One region of the Micromonospora sp. KLBMP9576 genome, then DNA from elsewhere that is predicted to be linked to it. Evidence: riboswitches for the same ligand, from Rfam matches in the RefSeq annotation. Region 1 holds a riboswitch; the other holds the start of a gene.
The links. A riboswitch is a leader RNA that binds a small molecule or an ion and turns the genes downstream of it on or off. The one in region 1 is predicted to bind cyclic di-AMP.

Region 1 (7,690 bases):
GCCAGGTTGTAGAGCTCGTCCAGCTCGTGGCGGCTGAGCGGCTGGCCGGGCACGTCGACGATCTCGTGCCGGGAACCGTCGCGGCGGTCGTGCACGTACCCGCCGCTGCCGGACTCGCGCAGCACGACCTTGAGGTCCACCCCCTCGCTGACCAGCAGCGGCTCAAGCACCTGGCCGATCTCGCCGCCGAGGGCGGTGCAGAGCACCACGTCGACCCCGAGCGACATCACCATCCGGGCCTGCCAGACGCCCTGCCCGCCGGGGTGCAGGTGCAGCTCCGGCGCCTCGCTGGGCTGGTCGACGGTCACCGTCAGCCGGGGCGTGGGCGCGAAGACCATCACGTGCCCGCTCATCCGTCGTACCCGCCCATACGCCCAGTCCTCGCCAATCGACACTTTTGGGGACAATCCATGAACTGACCGTAGCGGGAGCGGTGCCCGGACGTCCGGACTCCGGGGGCGATCGGCGCGGCGTTGCCAGCACGCCCGGCATACGCGACGATCGGGCGACCATCGACGGTGGGAGACGGCGTGCTCAGGCGGGACTGCTTCAGCTACACCATCCAGGCGCGCTGCTCCGTCGCGCGGGCCGCGGCGTTGCTCGTGGACCTGCGCCGGCAGGAGGACCTGCATCCGCTGATCGTCCGGGTGCGCCGGGTGCCGCCCCGCCCCGGCGCGCGCGCCAGCTACGACATCACCGATCGGCTGCCCGTCGGGCCGGTGCGCCTGACGACCACCTACCGGGCCGACGTCCTCGTCGACGACCCCGACGAGATCGTCACCGTGGCCCGGCAGTGGCCCGCCACGACGGTGCGCAACCACACCCGACTGCGGGCGGAGCCCGACGGCGTGGTCCGCATCGACGTGGAGATCACCCTCGCCGCGCCCGCACCGCTGTTCGGCTACGCGTTCCGCCAGGCCCGTGCCGCACACCTCGGGCTGGCGGCCCGCCTCGGCGCCGCCCTCGACCGGCACCCGCCCGAGCCGTCGACCGACTGACCCCACGACGGCGCCGGCCCCGCTCGCGGCGGACGCGATCGGGGCCGGTCAGGTCGGGCGGTCCGCCCGGTGGCCCGCGTCGTGCGGGGTCACCGGGGGCGCGGGCGTCAGTACACCGACAGGTGCACGTGGTTGGTGTGGTCGCTGGAGGGGTCGCCGTTGGCTCCGCTGTAGGACTTCCACCCGCTGCTCGGCAGCCAGATCTGCCTGTACCAGATCACGTAGAGCACGGCGAGGCGGTCGGCGTTGCCCACGAAGTACGCCGCCAGGTTGTTGCCGTACGTCCGGTCGCCGCCGCTGGCGTCGCCGCCGAAGCCGCCCTTCTGGGCCGCGAAGTCGCAGGCGCGGCCCTTCGGGTGCTCTCCGGAGCCGCCGGAGCGGTGGCAGGAGACGTAGCGGGTGAAGCCGGCGGCCTTGGCCTGGTTGAGCGCGTGCAGCGTGCGTGGGGTGATGCAGCCGTTGGCGGGGGTGGGATCGTTGACGCTGCACGACTCGGAGGGCCAGGAGCCGTCGGAGTTGCGCGGCGCGGCGCGCGCGGTCTTGTTCGAGGTGCCGCCCGGCGAGGTGCCCCCGCCGGCCGACTGCTGCCGCTGCTGGTTGTTGGCGACCGTCAGCGCCCGTTCGGCCTGCTCCTTGCGCTTGGCCATCACGGTGACCTGCTTGCTCTGCTCCCGGATCTCGCCGTCGAGGGCGAGCTTGGTGCGGGCGACCTCGTCGCGGGTCTCCTGGAGCTGACGCAGTGCGCGGTCCTCGTTGGCGGCCACCGCGTCGAGGGCGGCGGCGCGGTCCATGAAGCCGTCGGGGGAGCCGCTGTTGAGCAGGGCGGACGCGACGCTGAGCCGGCCGGTGCGGTAGGCGGCCTCGGCGATCTCTCCGACCTTGGCCGTGCGCGAGGTCATCTCGACCTCGGTGCTCTTGAGCTGCGTGGCGAGCTGCTGTTGCCGCTTCACCGACGTGCCCAGGGCGCGTTTGGCGTCGAGGTAGCCCTTGCTGGCGGCCTCCAGTTGGGACCGCAGGGCGGGGGTGCCGCCCTCCTCGTCCTGGCCGGGTGCCGCCGCGGCCAGGCCGGCCCGGGCGGCTGTAGCCGGGGCGGCGGTGACCGGTGCCACCGCGCTGCCGAGGGCGAGCGTCGTGGCGATCAGGGCCGCCGTACGGGCGGCGCGTCGTCGTACGGGTGCCATCACTGGCATACACGTGTCCTTCCGTCAGCCGCCGACCGGGTTAGCTGACGGGTTCGGGACGGAAGATCCCTACCGCTGACGCGGATGCACCCCACGAACATGGTTCCCCGGTTCGCCCCGTCGGGCGATTAGGCGGCGGCCACCGCCGGCACCGGTGGGTGCCGCCTGGCGGAGGCCGAAGCCGAGCCTACCGGTGCCGGTGTGACAGGGGCAGCCCAGGTGACGTACGGTGCGCGTCTGCTGTCAGTCAAATCCGGCATAAGCCCACAATACTCTCCCAGACTTAAGGTTGTGCTCATTACCACTCGACTGCCTCACAGGCCCCGGGCGACGCTCCGGGTTCGAGTTGCAGCGTGGCGTGCGCGATCTGGAAGTCCTCGCGCAGCGCGGCCCGGGCGGCGGCCAGCACCGCACCTACCTCCGCGTCGGGGGCCAGGCTCAGGTGCGCCGAGACCACCTCCATCCCGGAGGTCAGCGTCCAGACGTGCAGGTCGTGCACCTCGGCGACGCCCGGCACGGCGGCCAGCCGGTCGTGCACCGCGGTGACCTGGAGGTGCTCCGGTGCGGCCTGCACCAGGATCCGCAGGGCGGCGCGGGCCAGCCGCCAGGTGCGCGGCAGGATGAACGCCCCGATCGCGACCGCCACCAGGGGGTCGGCCCACCACCAGCCCGTGGTGACGATCAGCAGGGCGGCCCCGATCACGCCGAGCGACCCCAGGAGATCGCCGAGCACCTCCAGGTACGCGCCCTGGAGATTGATGCTCTCCTTCGCCCCGGCGCGCAGCAGCGCGAAGGCGCCGATGTTGGCGAGCAGGCCGAGCACGGCGACCACAAGCATCGGGCCCGCCAGCACCTCCGGTGGGTCGCCGAAGCGGCGGACGGCCTCGATCACGACGTAGACCGCGACGCCGGAGAGCAGTACGGCGTTGGCCAGCGCGGCCAGCACCTCCAGCCGGTAGAGGCCGAAGGTGCGCTGCGGGTCCGTGACGGCCCGGCGGGTGGCGGAGATCGCGGCGAGCGCCATGCCGATGCCGAGCACGTCGGTGAACATGTGCCCGGCGTCGCTCAGCAGGGCCAGTGAGCCGGTGCGGAAGGCGGCCACCGCCTCCACCACCATCAGGCCGGCGAGCAGCCCGAACGCCGCCCAGAGCCGGCCCCGGTGGCGGTGTGCCGCGTTCGCCACCGACCCGTGATGGTGGTCATGACCTGCGCCCACGCGCCCATCCTCCCTCGGGGGATCCGGATTCGCGTTCAATTTATGCTCACATCGCTATGTGTGCAAGTAAGGGGTCCTCAGTCGATCGGGTCGACGGTGGTCAGCCGCTGGGTGGCCCGGGACAGTGCCACGTAGAGCGTCCGCACCCCCGACCCGGGGTCTGCCCGGATCTCGCCCGGAGCGACGAGGACGACCCCGTCGTACTCCATGCCCTTGGCCTCCAGGCTCGTCACCACCTGCAGGCGCCGCGCGTCCAGCCCGCCCAGCCAGCCGGCCACCTCGTCGCGCCGGGACGCCGGGGTGATCACACCGACCGTGCCCTCGACCTCGGTGAGCACCGTCGCGGTCGCCGCCACCACCGTGGCCGCCAGCTCCGGGTGCGGCACCGTCAGCTCGACCGGGTCGACACCCGTGGAACGCACCGCCCGGGGCAGCGGCAGATCCGGGTGCAGCCGGCGGATCTCGGCCGCCGCCACCGCGAAGATCTCCGCCGAGTTGCGGTAGTTGGTCGTCAGGGTGAAGTGGTGCCGCTTGCGCCGGCCCAACGCCTGGTCCCGGGCCCGGGACAGCTCCTCCGGGTCCCCCGTCCACGCCGTCTGGGCCGGATCGCCCACCACCGTCCACGAGGCCAGCCGGCCGCGCCGGCCGACCATGCGCCACTGCATCGGCGAGACGTCCTGCGACTCGTCGACCACCACGTGCGCGTACTCCCGGTAGTCCTCCGGACGCTCCCGGCCCGCCTCCCGGGCGGCGCGCTGCCGGTCGGCGTAGGTGCTCAACTCGCGGACCCCGCCGGCCAGCTGGTACGGGTCGCGCTTCGCCCGGGCCGGCCGCATCGGCTTGCCGAGCAGCGCGTCCAACTCGTCGAGCAACGCGATGTCGGCGATCGTCAGCCCCGCGGAATCCAGGCTCCGGTACGCGTCGGTCAGCAGCCGGATCTCGGCGCGGGAGAGGATCCCGTCGGCGTAGCGGTGCAGCCGGTCCGGGCGGGCCAGCCAGCCCAGCACGTGCCGGGGGTGCAGCCGGGGCCACCAGGCCTTGAGGAACTCCCGGAAATCCGACCGCTCGGCAAGCTCGCTCTCGAACGCGCGCTGCTCGGGCAGCCGGCCGACGCCCAGCCGCCGGGCCTGCGCCCAGAGCGCCGCGAAGACCCCGTCGAAGCCGACCCGGCGCACCTCGTTACGCCGGGCGCCCCGCGACAGCGCCCGCTCCCGGATGCCGTCCAGCTCGCGACGCTCCAGCCGCAGCAGCGACCCCCGGTACAGCAGGCGCAGCTCGCCCGGGCCGTCCGGCACCGCGTCGCGCGCCGCCCGCTCCAGCACCCGCCGCATCCGCAGCGAGCCCTTGACCGCCGCGACGGCCGGCGAGTCGGCGCGGGTGGCCGCCATGCCCGGGAAGAGGGTGCCCAGCGAGTGCAGGGTGGCGGTGTTCTCGCCGAGCGACGGCAGCACCGAGGCGATGTACTCCACGAAGACCGAGGACGGGCCGACCACCAGGATGCCGCCGCCGGCGTACCGGCCCCGGTCCGAATAGAGCAGGTACGCGGCCCGGTGCAGGGCGACGGCCGTCTTGCCGGTGCCCGGCCCCCCGGACACGATCGTCACGCCCGAGCCGGGGGAGCGGATCGCCTCGTCCTGCTCCCGTTGGATGGTGGCGACGATGTCGCGCATGCCCCGGCCGGTGGCCTTCGACAGCGTGGCCAGCAGCGCGCCGTCGCCGACCACAGCCATCTCGGCGGGGGCGGCGACCGGATCGAGCAGGTCGTCCTCGATGCGGGTGACCCGCTCACCCGAGGACTGGATCGTGCGCCGCCGCACCACGCCCAGCGGCTGCGCGGGGGTGGCCTGGTAGAAGGCGGCGGCGGCTGGGGCCCGCCAGTCGACCACCAGGGTCGACGCGTCGCCGTCCCGGATGCCCAGCCGGCCGACGTGCAGCACCTGCCGGTCGAGCAGGTCCAACCGGCCGAAGACCAGGCCCTCGTGCTCGGCGTCCAGCATGTGCCGCCGCCGCGCGGCGTGGAACACCATCGCGTCGCGCTCGACCAGCGCCCCGAAGTTGCCCACCCGGGCGTGCCGGTAGCCCTCCTTCTCGGCGTCGACCGCCGAACGGCGCAGCTCGGCCAGCCGGGCGTACACCCGGTCGAGATGCCGCTGCTCGACGGCGATCTCCTGTTCCAGGGTGGTCTGGTCGGTCACCGCTCGCTCCTCCTGACGTCGGCGGCGCGCGGCGCGAACCGCGCCAGGCCAACCGCAAGAGGGTACGGCCCCCGCCCCACCGGCGGCGCAACCGGTACGGGAAAGAAACCCTCGTCACGGCGCCGCGCTCCCGGGCGGGCGGCTCACGCCTCGCGGGTGCCGGCCGTCCGGGCGGTGCCGGCGTCCTCCGTCGGCGCGTCGGTGGCGGCCAGCACGCGACGGAGCACGCCGCCCAGCGCGGCGTTGACCTCGTCGGGGCGCTCCATCATCAACATGTGCCCGGCGCCGGGGCACACGGTCAGCTCGGTCGCCGGCAGCGCGGCGGCGATCGACTCCGCGCACGGCGGCGGGGTGAGCCGGTCCCGGTCGCCGACCAGGGCCGCGGCCGGCAGGTGGGCGAGCGCGGCGAGGGTGTCCAGCCGGTGCTGCGTGCCGATGGAGGCGCGGAACCCGCCGATCGAGCGCAGGGACGCGCGGGCCACCGCCGAGGTGACCAGCCGGATGTCGTGCGCGTCGCAACGGTCGCCGAAGAGCATCCAGCGGATGCTGGGGCGCAGGGCGCGCAGCAGCGCCCGGGGCGGACGCCAGGCCCCGCACCGGGCCAGCACGCCGGCCCCGGTGGTCTCGGCGAGCCGGAGCAGCCGGGCGATGCGGGGCGAGAGGCCGTAGACGGTGTGCGTGTGGCCCTCGGCCGTGGTGGAGACGAAGACCAGCCCGGCCGTGCGGGCGGCGAAGTGCCCGGGATGCCGGTGGGCGTACTCCATGATGGTCATTCCGCCCATCGAGTGGCCGACCAGCACCACCCGGCCGGTCGGGGCCACCTCGTCCAGCACGGCGGCGAGGTCGTCGCCGAGCTGGGCGACCGTCGCGGTGGGCAGCGGCATGCAGCTCGACCGGCCGTGCCCGCGCGCGTCGTAGCTGACCGTCCGCACCGCGTCGCCGAATCGTTCCCGCAGGTCGGCGAGCTGCCGGTGCCAGGCCCGCCCGTCCAGGGTCCACCCGTGCAGCAGCACGACGGTGACCTCGGCGTCGACCGGCCCGCTCGCCTCGACATGCAGGCGTACGTCGTCGGGAAGCCGTACCTCGACGTGCTCCGGCATTGCCACCTCCCAGGTCGCAGTCGACCGCGACACCGGGGATACCCGGTGGTAACACCGGCTACCCGCCATGAGACCACGACAATCGTGTCCGTGTGAAGATTGGCGACCCGCTCGCGGGCGCCCGGCGCGCCCGCAAAGCTGGGGGCATGGGATCGCCGCAGGCAGTGCCGCCCGGGTCCGCGTCTGACGGGCGTGCGTCCGGCGGCACGCCCCGGGCCGCCCTGGCGGAACTGCTCGCGGGAAACCGTCGCTTCGTCAGCGGCCAGCCGATCCACGGCCACGACGTCACCGCCGCCGCGGCGGCGGCCTCCGGCGACCAGCAGCCGTACGCGGTGCTGCTCGGCTGCATCGACTCGCGGGTGCCGCTGGAGGCCATCTTCGACCAGACCTTCGGTTCGATCTGCGTGATCCGCACCGGCGGGCACGTGCTCGACCGGGCGGTGCTCGGGTCCATCGAGTACGTGGTCGGTGAGCTGGGCGTGCCGCTGGTGATGGTGCTGGGGCACGAGCGGTGCGGCGCGGTGGCCGCCGCCGTGGACACCCTGCGCGGCGGTGGGTCGCCGGGCGGGGCGCTGGCGTACCTGGTCGACCGGATCGCCCCGGCGGTGGCCGAGGCCGGCATCGACGATCCCCAGGTGCACCCGAAGGCGCTGCGGCGGCACGTGCTCCGTACGGTGGCGGCCCTGCGGGCCGACGCCCTGCTCGTCGGCCCGGTCGCCGCCGGCCGCCTCGACGTGGTCGGTGCCCTCTACGACCTGGCTACGGGCGAGGTCGCCCTGACCGGGGGGTGAGCGGGGGCCGCCGGACGCGGAAACGCCCGCCGGGTGCTCCCGGCGGGCGTTCGCGGTGTCGCGTGGGGGTTGCTCAGCCCTCGAAGACGCCGGCCTCGACGAGGCGCTTCTCGGTGGCGTCCCAGCCGTCACCCGGGTGGGTGGCGTTGAGGTTGTTGAGCTCGACCCGGATCTTCGTGGCGTGACCGGCGGCGGCCAGCACGCGGATC
Region 2 (7,690 bases), 2.1 Mb from region 1:
AAGGGCAGCCCGCCGTAGACCACGACCGGGGCGGCCAGGGTCAGCGACAGCCACTGCCAGAAGTCGAACTGCCAGGCGGGCACCATCGCCAGCACGATCACCGGCACGGTGAGCACGGCCGAGACCCAGAGCCGGGTACGCAGGCCGCGCAGCTCGTCCACCGGCTCGGCGGCCGGTGCGCCGCCCGCGGGCGTGGGCGGGGGCGGCAGGGCCGCCGTGTAGCCGGTCTTCTCGACCGTGGAGATCAGCTCGTCCGGGGTGACCTCGTCGGCGTACCGGACGGTGGCCTTCTCCGTGGCGTAGTTGACGGTGGCGGTCACCCCGTCCAGCCGGTTCAGTTTCTTCTCGATCCGGGCGGCGCAGGAGGCGCAGGTCATTCCGCCGATCACCAGCTCTATCTGGTTCGGCGCGTACGGCAGGGGCTTGCTGGTCGTCATCACGGTCCCGTCAGTCGTGCCCGTGACCGGGGACGCCATGGCTGGCGTCGGCGGTCGGGGAGTTCGTGGCGGCGGGCGTGCCCGCCGCCGGGGCGGTCGGCGCGGCCGGGCCGCCCGCGACGACTGTGAACTCGGCGGTACGCACGACGCCGCCGTGCTTGAAGTCGAGATAAAGCCGGTAGGCGCCGGCCGACGGCACCTCGGCCGAGAAGCTCACGTCGGGGCCGGGGGCCGTGCGCCCGTCACCGGGCTCGCCGTTCGGGTGCACGTGCAGGTACGCCAGGTCGCCCTGGCGCAGCGCCACCAGGTGGCCGTACGCCCCCAGGTAGGGCTCCAGGTCGGTGACCGGCTGGCCGTCGCGGCGCACGGTCAGGTTCAGCTCGGCGGTGCGGCCGGGCTCGGGTGCGCCGGCGAGCGTGACCGTGTAGCCGTCGACCGTGGTGCTGGTCGCCGGGGCGGGCAGGGGCCGCCCGGTCAGCGCGCCGGGGACGGTCACGTCGACGCCGAGGGTCAGGGCCTCGGCACCGGTGGGGGTGAAGTCGGCGAACGCCCGCCAGACGCCGGGCCCGGCGAGCGGCGAGTCGACCCGCCAGGTGCCGTCCGGCGCCATCTCCGGGTGCACGTGCCGGAAGCCGGAGAGGTCGCGGCGGGCCACGATCAGGTGCATGCGCTTGTCGTGCGCCACGTCGTACGCGGTGACGGCCCGGCCGTCGGAACCGGTGACCTGGAAGGTGAACTGTCCGGCGGGTGCGTCGAGGAGCCGCAGGGTGTAGCCGCGGTCGGAGACGAGCAGGCCGCCGGGCAGGCGCTCCGTCGCGCCGTTGTCGCCCCCGTGTCCGGCCTCGCCGTCGGTCCCGTGGCCCCCGGTGGCGTCGTGCGGTGCTTCGACGGGCGGCGCCACGGGGTCGGCCACCCGGCCGACCCCGTACGTCGCGCCGAACACCACCGCGAGGCCGAGGGCGAAACCGCTCAGCTTCGTCGCCGTGTTCATTGTGTGCCTCGTTTCCCCGTGCCCGCCGTCAGGCGCCGACGAGGTCGTAGCCGGCCTCGTCGACGGCGGCGCGCACGGTGTCGGTGTCCAACGGGCCGTCGCTGGTGACGTCGACCCGACCGGCGGCGACGTCGACCTGGACGTCGCTGACGCCCGGGATCGCGCCGACCTCGGTGCTTACGGCGTTGGCGCAGTGCCCGCAGGTCATGCCCTGCACCTGGTACGTCGTGGTGACCATGGAATCTCTCCTCTCGACGTCGCCATCCTATACCCCCCTGGGGTAAATCGGAGGCGATCGGGCTCCCGCCCTCGGTACCGGTACCCGGTGGGGGTATCCCGGCCAGGGAGGAACCTACCATACCCCCGAGGGGTACGCTATCCTCGACCCCATGACCACACCGACGCCCGCCCCGACCAGGGGCTACACCGCCAGCAAGGATCAGCTGCTCGCGCGGCTGCGCCGCGTCGAGGGGCAGGTCCGTGGCATCGAGAAGATGGTCGACGACGACCGCTACTGCATCGACGTACTCACCCAGATCTCCGCGATCCAGGCCGCGCTGGACAAGGTCGCGCTCGGGCTGCTCGACGGGCACACCCGGCACTGCATGCACGAGGGCGCGGCCGACGGCCGGGCCGACGAGATGGCCACCGAGATGATGGCCGCGGTCGGCCGCCTGATGAAGCGCGGCTGACCGCCGGCCGAGCCCGCTCGCGTCGTCCCGGCGCCCCCACGGGGGGCGCCGGGACGACCGGTCACAAGCGGCCCAGCACCTCCCGCATCTGGTCGATCTCGACCTGCTGGCTGCTGACGATCTGCCCGGCCAGGGCCTTGGCCTCCCCGTTCACGCCCCGGGCCTGCTCGTCGCGGGCCATCGTGACCGCGCCCTCGTGGTGGGCGATCATCATGGTCAGGAACTGCCTGTCGAACTCCCGGCCGGAGGCCGCCGCCAGCTTCTTCATGTCGGCGTCGGACATCATGCCGGGCATGTCGTGATCCATGTGCGGCATTCCGGCTCCCGGCGACGGCACCGGCCGCCCCCACGCCGCCAACCAGCCGCTCATGGTCGCGATCTCGGGCGCCTGGGCCGCCTTGATCTCCGTGGCGAGCCGCTTGACCTCCGGGTCAGCCGCGCGGGTCGCGGCCAGGTCCGCCATCTCCACCGCCTGCCGGTGGTGCGGGATCATCATCTGGGCGAACATCGCGTCGGCGTCGCCGAACGCGGCCGCCCCGGTGGCCGTGGCGGCCGGCCCCCCGGTGCCGGGCGCGCCGTGGCCCGGTTCCGGGGACGAGTGGTCGTCGCCGCCGCAGGCGGTCATCGCGAGGGCGGCGGTCAGGGCGGCGCCGGCCAGGGCGGCACGGCGCGCAAGGATACGAGTGGTCACGTCTGAGGCCTTTCGGTGTCGGAACGCAGGCGGCACGACGAGGACGCGGAGCGGCGTGGAGCCGGACCGCGTCGGGGGGTCCTACGTGCGCAGCACCGAGACCGTGGCGAGCCGCAGACCGACCGCCCGGGGCGGCGGGGCCCGGGTCGACGGGATGGCGCCGACCGTGCGACGCCCCGGCGGGCCGACGGCGCGTACGCCCGCCGAGAGCAGCGCGGCGATCAGCAGGGTGACCGCGAAGGCACCCAGCACGGCCAGGCAGACACCCCAGCCGGGCAGTTCCCCGCCCGGGCCGCCGAACGGCAGCAGCCGCTCGGCCGCGCAGCCGCCGGAGCAGCCCGCCACGTCCCGAAGAGCCACCCCGACGGCGTACGGGACGGTGCCGCCGTGCCGGGGCGCGTCCGCGTGCGGGGCGGGCCCGGCGGGCGCGTTGGCGTGCGGGGCGGGCGCGTTGGCGTGCGGGGCGGGCGCGTTGGCGTGGGCGGCCGGATGCCCCGTCGGGTGCGAGTCGTGGCCGATGGTGTGCATCGCGGCCAGCCCGAGCAGCGTGCAGGCGAGCAGCAGGAGCCTCGCTCCCCACGCCGCCGGCACCGTCGTCCGCACACCCGACACGCTAGCGCGTCGGCCCGCCCGCCCGGGCGGCCACCACGCGGGGCGGCACCCGCCCGGGCGGGCGCCGACGGCGGGGCAGCCGGTGGCCCACGCCCCGACACCACGCGCACGACCTGCGCCCGGATACCGGGGTGGCTACCATTCGCCGGTGGCCCTCCGGATCCCGCACCGCCCGCCCCGCCCGCCCGCACGGGCAGCGGAACCGCCCACCCACCTCCGGGTGGGGACGCCGGCCGGCGCGTAACCCACCCCGGATTCGTTGGGAGGCACTCGATGGGCGCCGAGCACACCCACCCCACCCGATCCGCCCCACCGCGGGTGCGGCGGATCCTCGCCGCGACGGTGGTGCCCCTCTTCGTCGCCACGCTGATCGCGGCTCTGGTGCTGTGGCCCGGCGACACGTCGGATCCGGCGGCCGGTGCCGACTCCCCCCGCTACCACGGCACGGTGACGCGGGTGGTGACCGAGCCGTGCCCGCCGGCGCCGGAGATCCCGGAGGGGAGTCCCGACGGCCCGCCGGGCCCCTGCGGCACGGTCACGGCCCGGGTAGACGACGGTCCCGACGCCGGCCAGGAGGTACGCACACCGGTGCCGGCCGGCCCCGGGGCGCCGACCGTCGCCGTGGGCGACGAGGTCATCCTGGTCGTCCTCACCGACCCCGCCGACCCGACGACCAGCACCTACAACATCGCCGAGCACCAGCGCGGCACGCCGTTGATCTGGCTCGTGGCGCTCTTCGCCGCCGCGATCGTCGCCTTCGGCCGGTGGCGCGGGCTGGCGGCGCTGGCCGGCCTGGCGGCGAGCTTCGCCATCCTGCTGACGTTCGTGCTGCCCGGCATCGGCGCCGGAAGTCCGCCGCTGCTGGTCGCGATCGTCGGCGCCGCCCTGATCATGTTCGTGGTGCTCTACCTGACCCACGGGGTGACCGCGCAGACCTCGGTCGCCGTGCTCGGCACGCTGGGCAGCCTGGTGCTGACCGGGGTCCTCGGCACGATCGCCACCGCCGCGACCCACCTGACCGGGTTCGGCAGCGAGGACGCCACCACGTTGTCGATGCTCCAGGCCGACGTCGACCTGCACGGCCTGCTGCTGGCCGGGATCATCATCGGTTCCCTCGGCGTGCTCGACGACGTCACCGTCACACAGGCCGCCACGGTCACCGAGCTGGCGCACGCCAACCCCGGGCTGTCGCGTACGCAGCTCTACCGGGCGGCGACCCGGGTCGGCCGGGCGCACATCGCCTCGACGGTGAACACCATCGTGCTGGCGTACGCCGGCGCCTCGCTGCCGGTGCTGCTCCTGCTCACGGCCGACTCGCGGGCGGTGACCCAGATCCTGACCAGCGAGTTCCTGGCCCAGGAGATCGTCCGCAGCGCGGTCGCCACCCTCGGCCTGATCGCCGCCGTACCACTGACCACGGGGCTGGCGGCCCTGGTGACCACGGCCGGCCGGCGCGGCACGGGCACCGCCGGGGGCGACGCGACAGCGCACCGGCCGGCGGCCGACCGGTCCGAGGCCCTGGCGGCGCTCGCCGGGTCGCGCGCCGGGGAAGCGCCGACCGCCACCGGACGGCCGGGACGGGACGGAACCACGGACACCGCATGGTGACATCGCGCAGCGTGACCATTCGGGACGTCCGTCCTGATAATCGCGTCACTGGTCACCATGCGCTGTTACGAAATAACGCATTTAGTCGGCTTAGGGACGTAGATCCTCAGGCCCGCTCTCGGGTAACCTCGCTGCCGGTCACCGCCGAAGGCGCGCAGCGGCGCCTGCGGTGCCGCCGCCCAATCGCCGCCAGGCGAGCCGGGGACCCAGGCACGTGGGGTGAATCCGCGACAGCGGTAGGGGCCACTTCCGCCCCGAACCCGTCAGCTAACCCGGTCGGCGGTCGATGGAAGGGAAAACTGTGACGGCACCCCTACGCCGCTGGCTGACGCCCGTGGTGGCCGTGTTCGCCGCCCTCGCGGTCCTCGCCGGGCCGCTCCCGGCGGCGGCCGCACCCACCCCGCCCCAGCCCTCCGGGCACGGCGACGACGAGCCCAAGCTGCTCGACGACCTGATCGAGGCCCGGAACCGGGCTTACGTGCAGTCCCAGGCCAAGCTGAAGAAGTCGGAGAAGCGCCAGCGCGAGCTGGCCCTGGAGGTCGGCCGCGCACAGGCGGAGCTGGCGCTCCTGGCCCCACAGGTCAACGAGATCGCCGCCCAGTCCTACCGGACCGGGCGGATCGGCGCGGTGTCGATGCTGCTGGACACCGCCAACCCCGACTCGTTCGTCCGGCGTGCCGCCGCCCTCGACGAACTCAATCTGGTCAACTCGAAGAAGCTCGCCGAGGTGAACGCGGTCAAGGCCCGCGCCGAGCAGGCCAAGCTGGCGGCCGACGCCGAGGTCCGCGAGCAGCAGAAGCTGAGGAACGAGCTGGCCCGCGGCAAGCGCGAGGCGGAGAAGGCGCTCGCGCTGGTCGGCGGCAGGGGCCTCACCGGGGGCAAGGTCGTCGCCGAGTCACCGGTGGCCCGGCAGGCACCGGGCCGGACCGCCGACGGCGACTGGAAGCCGCAGGGCTGCACCGAGAGCGACCCCACCACCGCCGGCTGCGTCACCGCCCGCACCCTGCACATGTACAAGGAGGTCAAGCGGGCGGGCTTCGACCGGTTCGTCGGCTGCCACCGCACCGGCGGGCCGTACGAGCATCCGAAGGGCCGGGCCTGCGACTGGTCGCTGCAGAACCGAGGCTTCGCCCCCTGGCACAACGACGACACCTACCGGTACGGCAACGACCTGACCGCGTTCCTGGTCCGCAACGCCGAACTGCTCGGCATCTACTACGTGATCTGGAACCGGCAGATCTGGTTCCCCGCGACCGGCTGGAAGTCCTACAGCGGTCCCTCGAACCACACGGACCACGTCCACGTGTCACTGCTCTAGCCACGCCCCGCGCGAAAGGGCCGCCCCGCCGACGCGGGGGCGGCCCTTTCGCGTCGTGTTGGACGCGCGCCCGGCAGCGGTGTGCCGTGGACCGTCCGCAGGGCCGCGCCGGACGGCAGGCGGGCAGCCGGCTCGGGTCGTCGGCCCGAGAGCCGCGAGGGCGGCGGTCGGTCAGGCGAGCGCGGCGCTGGCGGGCTCCGCCGGCGCGGGTGCGCGGGCGGGCTCCGCGGCCACCGTCCGCGCCTCGCCGGCCGCCAGCCGGTACGACATGCCGACCACGCCGCAGCGACCGGCGGCCACCTCGGCCGCGAGCACGGCGGACCGGCCCAGCATCGCCTCGACGGTGTACGCGATGTGGATGTCGACGATCCGGTCGATGTCGTCCACACCCTCGGCGGCGGCCCGGCGCAGACTGGGCACCACGGCGTCCACCACGGCGCACAGGTGCCCGACCGGGCGGGTGCCCGTGGCAGCCGCCGTACGGGCCGCCTGGACGGCCCCGCAGGAGTCGTGCCCGAGCACCACCACCAGCGGCGTGCCCAGGACCGTCACGGCGTACTCCACGCTGCCCAGCACCTCGGGGCCGATGGTGTGGCCCGCGGTGCGCACCACGAACAGGTCACCGAGGCCCCGGTCGAAGATGATCTCGGCGGCGAGCCGGGAGTCGGAGCAGCCGACGATCACCGCGAAGGGGTGCTGGCCGTCGGCGACCGCCGCGCGGTGTCCGGCGTCCTGGTTGGGGTGGCGCGGGGCACCGGTCACGAACCGCCGGTTGCCGGCCTGCAACTCGGCGAGCGCCTGCCCCGGGTCGGTGGGGGCGGCCGGCGGCGTGCCGACGGGGACCGGGGCGCCACCCTCGGTCGGCGCCGGGAGCGCGCGCTCCGGGCCCGGTTGGGTGCCTGGTGCTCCGGGACGACTCATTGCCCACCCGCTTCCACACGTGTACGGCCTGGTCACCCGGGCCGACGGCGGACGCGGGCTGCCACCACCGTCACACGCAGCGCAAGGTACGTCAAGATATGCGTGATATGGATTTCATGTGTTTCCGGTCCCTGGCGGCGGTACGGCCCACCCCGCGGGGCCCGCGCCGGCACGAGGGCGTGCAGCGAACTCGCGGCGAGGGCCATACGATGACGGACATGGCGACGACAGGGGAGACCGGGAGCACCCGCAACTGGACCTTCCTCACCAACCACGGGCACGTGCTGCTCGCCATCGCCCGCAACCCCACCGCCCGGCTGCGCGACGTCGCCGACGAGGTGGGCGTCACCGAGCGGGCCGCCCAGGCGATCGTCGCCGACCTGGAGGCCGGCGGCTACCTGAACCGCACCCGGGTGGGCC

Region 2: linked by a shared signal. The riboswitch ahead of ACQ452_RS02650 (coiled-coil domain-containing protein) and the one ahead of ACQ452_RS21130 (coiled-coil domain-containing protein) in region 1 are both predicted to bind cyclic di-AMP.

What each region holds. Positions count from the first base shown of each region.
Region 1 covers NZ_CP194567.1:4,819,233-4,826,922, reverse strand. The annotation lists gene ACQ452_RS21140 (1-phosphofructokinase family hexose kinase) at 1-353, opposite strand, end outside; gene ACQ452_RS21135 (SRPBCC family protein) at 531-998, shown strand; gene ACQ452_RS21130 (coiled-coil domain-containing protein) at 1,106-2,179, opposite strand; cyclic di-AMP (ydaO/yuaA leader) riboswitch at 2,193-2,324, opposite strand; gene ACQ452_RS21125 (cation diffusion facilitator family transporter) at 2,478-3,395, opposite strand; gene ACQ452_RS21120 (HelD family protein) at 3,473-5,590, opposite strand; gene ACQ452_RS21115 (alpha/beta fold hydrolase) at 5,734-6,690, opposite strand; gene ACQ452_RS21110 (carbonic anhydrase) at 6,837-7,481, shown strand; gene ACQ452_RS21105 (hypothetical protein) at 7,555-7,690, opposite strand, start outside.
Region 2 covers NZ_CP194567.1:542,367-550,056, reverse strand. The annotation lists gene ACQ452_RS02685 (heavy metal translocating P-type ATPase) at 1-437, opposite strand, end outside; gene ACQ452_RS02680 (hypothetical protein) at 448-1,428, opposite strand; gene ACQ452_RS02675 (heavy-metal-associated domain-containing protein) at 1,457-1,666, opposite strand; gene ACQ452_RS02670 (metal-sensitive transcriptional regulator) at 1,818-2,120, shown strand; gene ACQ452_RS02665 (DUF305 domain-containing protein) at 2,182-2,745, opposite strand; gene ACQ452_RS02660 (hypothetical protein) at 2,893-3,414, opposite strand; gene ACQ452_RS02655 (YibE/F family protein) at 3,697-5,031, shown strand; cyclic di-AMP (ydaO/yuaA leader) riboswitch at 5,198-5,329, shown strand; gene ACQ452_RS02650 (coiled-coil domain-containing protein) at 5,333-6,349, shown strand; gene ACQ452_RS02645 (carbonic anhydrase) at 6,521-7,270, opposite strand; gene ACQ452_RS02640 (helix-turn-helix transcriptional regulator) at 7,480-7,690, shown strand, end outside.